Regions from separate parts of the Paraburkholderia sp. SSBN10T genome, predicted to be linked through region 2. Evidence: predicted binding sites of a transcription regulator. Region 2 holds the regulator's gene; the other holds the start of a gene.

Region 1 (2,952 bases), on a different contig from region 2:
GACACGGGTGCGGTCGCGCTCGTAGACGGCGACATTGAGGCCGGCTTGCTTCAAACCGTGCGCGAGACACAGGCCACCGGTGCCGGCGCCGATGATCATGACGTTCAAGGGTTCGCGGCTCATGCTTGGGTTTCCTTCCTGGCGGTGGGCTTGACCGGCTTGTAGGCGAATGCATCGGAGGGGAGGGTGAAGCGTTTGGCAATCTCTTCGAGCCACTCCGGGCTCCATGTCAGCGTGCCGGCCTTCAGGTCGGCGACGACGCTGCTGACCCAGTCGCGCTCCACCACGAGCTGCGCGCGCACCAGTTCGCCTTCCAGCAGGAACAGGCGCGGGACGTCGATCGAGGTGGCTTCTTCGGTGGCGGCGTCGAAGCGCGCCAGTTCGCGGTCGAGTGCGCTAATGCGGGTTTCGAGTTGCCGGCGCACATCGTCGGGCGACAGCAGCGGCAGGAACGAGAGCGCGGCCGGGAACGCCGGGAATTCGCGCGCCGGTTGCGCAAGCTGCTCGCGTAGCCAAAGCCGGGCGGTATCGCGACCGGCTTCGGTGATTTCGTAGACCGTGCGCTCGGGGAACGCGCCGTCGCGCTCGGTTTCGCGGATCGCGATCAGGTCGCCGCGCAGCAGACGGTCGATGGTCTGGTAGAGGCTGTTGCGCTGGCCGACGTTGATTACCTCGTCCTTGCCGCGCGCCTTGATGAGCTGCTGCATCCGGTAGGGATGCAGCGGCGCTTCGGTGAGCATCGCGAGAACGGCAAGGGCGAGGGGCGAGTGACGGACCATGGCTTATGACTAGTGTGGATGTATCTAGTCATAATATAACTATCGCAATTCGGCTGGCAAGCAGACGTTTCTAATCCGATTCGTTAGTCCGAGTCCGATCCGCCGGCGTTGGTCGAGCCGGCCTGGAGCAGCGCGCGTACGGTTAGATAGACCACCGGCAGGTCATCGTCGTCACGACGCCAGTCAACCGGTTCGTCAAGATCTGCTCCGGAAGAAAGACGGCTGTCGCCAAACCGGACAAACATCTCCCGGACGTGCTCCTTGTGTCTCGCCCGGAAGCCGGGGTTCTCGAACACCTGTTCGTCGATCGTTTGCAGCGTGCGCCAGGTCGGCACCCGCCCCCCGATCGGGTAAGCGCGACGACCGCTATCGAGGTAGCGCCTTGCGACGGTGACGATGACCTGCTGGAGGTCGAGCGACGCGCTCCGGAGTGCGCGTTCGAGGGCAATGGGATCGATGTCGCGGACATCCGCATCGAAGGCCGTGGCGTTGATCATGGTCTTATCTTCCTTGGAGATCGGGGCGACGCATTGCGTTAAAGGTGATGTTTCGATGGAGCCGGGCTTCGCTGGGCGAGCAACTGGCGGATCTTGGCGAGGTGGCTATCGCCGACGGTGCAGTCCTCAATGGGCCGGATGCGCTGACGCGGCATAGGCGGGCGCACGCCCAGGTAGCGGCAGACCGCGGACAGGTACGGCTTGCCGTTGCCTCCCAGATGCCGCGCAGCGGCCGCCACGCGTGCATCGCCGGCATGCTTGCACAACCAGGCAAGCGTCTCGCGGTCATCGTCGTTCAAGATGCGGATAAGCTGGTTCATGGCCTGACTCCCACTGTATGAACATACATACTGTGAATTTATACAGTATTTTGGGGAGATGCAAGTGGGGCGTGAGGTTTGCGAAGAAGAGAGGGAGAAATAAACGGACGCCGCGTTCAGATGGCGGGTTGATGCGGGGCCGTGGTTGGCAGGGCGGCGAAAGGCTGCCCGCGTGAGAAAACTAGACCTTTCCCGCTGTTCAGACCGGCTGGCCAACTGTAGAAAAATGCGTTTGCAGGTTTTTGGTGGCGGCGGACGAACTGGTCATTCGCTCATCTATCTGACGCCTGAAACCTGTCGTAAAACGTGTAAGTCGCCTCGAAACCTAGGCTACAGCCATGCGGCCTACACTGACTTGGCCTCCTGCGAGAGGCGATTTCATGGACACACTCCTCTATCGGGCCCACCGTTCCAAGTGGGCCTTTTTTTATCTTGTGACGAGAAGGAGTTGGCCTGGGCGATGAGAACTCCCTGATCGTGCTTCGTGTAGCCTTTGCTTACCGGCGAAAATTGCCGCCGAATCCACTGCCGCTTAAAGCGCTGGCGCCGAATGTGCCCGCGCCGTTAGTAGACGAACCGAAAGCACTGGAGCCGAAGCTGGTGCCGCTGTCCGAGGCGTCGATCGAGTTGGGGTCCCGGTAGTTCCTCGGCGAATGAACGGCGACGGCGGCGTCATGTACTGCGGGAACCTTCTTGTTGTTCGAGTCCGGCGAAATCAATGGCGCCCCGCGACCATATACGTAGCCCTGATCCAATTGCAGCATGACGCCGATTCCAGGATTACAGCCGGTACCTACGGCGATGCTTTCGTAGCTAAACGCCCCCGCCGTGCTGATGCCTGTTCCGACCACGCCTCCAACATGCACAGCGTCGCACTGATTCGTCGCAAACAGGACGGTGCTGCTCGGGATCGCAACATCGATGAGCTCGGCCCCGCCGACGAGCACAGTCACCAGCTTGCCTGCGGCCAAGGTTCCGTTCTGCACGTTCCCGGTCTTTATAAAGTCGACCTGCAGCGCGAAGCCGGTTAGATGGCTTGCCTCCTGCTGCAGCGGGATTTTGTAGGGCGCTAGCCGCGGGCCGTCGTCGATTCCGGCAAAACTTCCGCCGCTGGCGGTGATGCGCATGCCGACGCCGGCGATATTGGTGGGATAGACGCCTGCGAAATCGGCAACGGGTGTCCCAGCCACTGCCAATCGCACTTCGCGCGCGTTCGACTTCCCGCTACAGACAAAAGGGATATCTTGCGGCGCCGCGACGTGGGCAGACCCGAGCGTGGCGCCTAGTGGCAGGTTCGGCGATACGGAAATATTCGTTGCTGGCAACGTGAGATCAAGCGGCAGATTGGCGCTGTTG
Region 2 (2,952 bases):
CGTAGCGTAGGCATCGACCAGTGGACCGATCAATGCCGTGCCGATCATCGACCCGAGCGCCGCGAGCGGGTTGCTGCCCACACGGGCCTCGAGCTTTCTCGTCAGCAAGCCGGAAACTTGCTCTTTCAGACTTTCGCGTAGCGCGGGATAGTCCACATACTCGCTGACAGTTTGCGCATCGCGGGCATCGGCGGCGTGCTTCAGGCGATTGAGCGCCAGATAGGGCGACGCATAGCTGTAGCCAAGGACAGCCACGAGCGCAATCACAAGCAGTACGACGATCAGCGGCCGCGCATAGCCGCGTTTAGCAGGTGTGGAAACAGCCATCGGGCGAAACTCTCCATGAGGGGTGGTTTTAGATGGACCACATTCGCACGGAAACGATCCCTGCGCGCACCTGCACCATCCCCGCCTGCTTATTCGAACAGCGCGTTCTGCACGCCTGCCCGTTCTTCGGCGATACAACGATCAATCATGCGGCATACCGCATCCACCGTACCCACCATGATGAGGCGCGACGGGCCGTGGTAGACCCGTACCGGCGCACGCCGGGCCGGCTCCGCCGTATTGAGTCCGGAATTCAGCGACACCCGTGCGAAAGCCGGCAGCGCCGACGGCAAGGTTGAGCTCTGCGGCTCGGGTGCGTCGAACAACGAAGGAGTCGTACCGGACGCCTCGATCGGTGCGCAGGGCACCAGCTTGCGCAAATGGCGCAGACGACCGAACTGGCGGAAGGGCAGCAGGCGGGCAAGGCGTTCCATGAGTCTCTCCAGTCTTGTTCAGTGCAGGGTTCAGAACTCGGTGGGGCGGATCAGCCCCACCGCGATGCCTTCAAGTGCGAATTCCGCACTGCCGGCCTGAACGAAGATGTTTTCGTAATCGGGGTTCTCGGCGATCAGCTCGATTCCATTCGGCCGGCGCTTGAGACGCTTGACCGTCACGTCGTCGCCGAGCCGCGCAACGATGATCTGGCCGTCTTTCGCTTCGCTTTTCTTCTGCACGGCGAGCAGGTCGCCGTCGAAAATGCCGGCGTCCCGCATGGACAGCCCGCGCACTTTCAACAGGTAGTCCGGCTTGCTCGAGAAGAGTGCCGGGTCGCAGGCGTAGTGCTGCGAAATGTGCTCCTGCGCAAGGATCGGGCTACCCGCGGCCACCCGGCCGATCAGCGGCAGCGACAACTGCATCAGGCTGGGATGCGGCAAGGTGAACTGATGCGGCGCGTCGTCCTGGCCGGCCAGCAGCAGCCGGATGCCGCGCGACGCGCCTGCCGCGAGTTCGATTACGCCTTTGCGCGCGAGGGCGCGCAGATGCTCTTCCGCCGAATTGGCCGAACTGAAGCCCAGTTCGGCGGCGATCTCCGCGCGGGTGGGCGGGAAGCCGGTGCGTTCGATAGCCCGGCGGATCAGATCGAAAACTTCTTGCTGTCGTGCGGTGAGTTTGGTCATGGCGCCACTGTATGGATAGACAGGTGACTGTATTTTTATACAGTATCGGGCGCAATTCAAGCTTTACTTTAAGTTCTCGACCCTGGGTGTCGTTCCAGCGCCGCTAACCGGCGTCTAAACAGTCGTTTTCGTGCCGCAACACCGCGTCCGGCTGTCATTACCACTTTTACGTATTAAAAAATGAAGAAACATTATTTTTAATGATGAAAGCCCTTCGATAGACTGGCCTCCACTCTGACGCCCGCAACGGTGCAGACCAGATGACGCGCAGCACACAACATCGGACGCAAGGCGTCTGAACCAACCACAACGCGGAGAAGATGGATGATCGATCAGGGCACGGGGTTCGCCGGCAGGACCAGAAGACTCGTCGCGGTATTGGCGCTCGGCGCGGCCGCGGCACTCGGCCTCGCAAGCAAGGCGCAGGCTGCGGATGCGACGCTGCTGAACGTGTCCTACGATCCGACCCGCGAGCTCTACCAGCAGGTGAACGAGGCGTTCGGCAAGCAGTGGAAGGCGCAGACCGGCGAGACCGTCACCTTCAAGCAGTCGCACGGCGGTTCGGGCGCCCAGGCGCGCTCGGTGCTCGACGGGCTGCAGGCCGACGTCGTGACGCTGGCGCTCGCCTACGACATCGATGCGCTCGCCAACAAGGGGCTGATCGACAAGAGCTGGCAAAAGCGTCTGCCGGATAACGCCGCGCCGTACACCTCGACCATCGTGTTTCTCGTGCGCAAGGGCAATCCGAAGCACATCAAGGACTGGGACGACCTGGTGAAGCCGGGCGTGTCGATCGTCACGCCGAACCCGAAGACTTCGGGCGGCGCGCGCTGGAACTATCTGGCAGCGTGGGCTTACGCCGAGCATCAGCCGGGCGGCAACGACCAGAAGGCCAAAGAATTTGTCTCGAAGCTCTATAAGAATGCCGGTGTGCTCGATTCGGGCGCGCGTGGGGCCACCACGAGCTTCGTGCAACGCGGTATCGGCGATGTGCTGATTGCCTGGGAAAACGAAGCGTTCCTGTCGGTGAAGGAATTCGGCCCCGACAAGTTCGAGATCGTCGTGCCGTCGGTCAGCATTCTGGCCGAACCGCCGGTGGCGGTGGTCGACAAGGTGGTGGACAAGCACGGCACGCGCAAGCTGGCCGAGGCATATCTGAACTTCCTGTATAGCGAGCAGGGGCAGGAAATTGCCGCCGAGAATTTCTACCGGCCGCGTTCGGACAAGGTGCCGGCCGCGCTGACCGCGAAGTTTCCGAAGCTGAAGCTGTACACGGTGGACGACTCGTTCGGCGGCTGGGCCAATGCGCAGAAGACGCACTTTGCGGATGGCGGCGTATTCGATTCGATTTACTCGCCGCAGTAAAAAGGACGGCGCCAAACGTGGCGGACCGTGGCGGACCTGCGCCAGACGCTGCCGCCATGGATTTCACCCTGACCGAGCATCCAGCATGACGACGTTGACCTTCCGCAAGCCAAGCGCACTGCCTGGCTTCGGCCTGACACTC

Evidence for each region. Region 2 encodes LexA, which represses DNA repair genes until DNA is damaged. Its sites were predicted from a motif close to ACTGTATNNNNATACAGT; they were not measured.
Region 1: AC1ECK_RS03380 (CppA family protein) is a predicted target of LexA. The motif match lies at 1,626-1,643, and genes of this name have one in related genera.

What each region holds. Positions count from the first base shown of each region.
Region 1 covers NZ_JBWQQI010000002.1:167,598-170,549, reverse strand. The annotation lists gene AC1ECK_RS03395 (FAD-dependent oxidoreductase) at 1-123, opposite strand, end outside; gene AC1ECK_RS03390 (PadR family transcriptional regulator) at 120-779, opposite strand; gene AC1ECK_RS03385 (DUF2471 domain-containing protein) at 863-1,276, opposite strand; gene AC1ECK_RS03380 (CppA family protein) at 1,315-1,596, opposite strand; gene AC1ECK_RS03375 (hypothetical protein) at 2,094-2,952, opposite strand, start outside.
Region 2 covers NZ_JBWQQI010000014.1:11,960-14,911, forward strand. The annotation lists gene AC1ECK_RS21150 (DUF2939 domain-containing protein) at 1-327, opposite strand, end outside; gene AC1ECK_RS21155 (hypothetical protein) at 417-761, opposite strand; gene lexA (transcriptional repressor LexA) at 792-1,445, opposite strand; gene AC1ECK_RS21165 (sulfate ABC transporter substrate-binding protein) at 1,770-2,810, shown strand; gene cysT (sulfate ABC transporter permease subunit CysT) at 2,896-2,952, shown strand, end outside.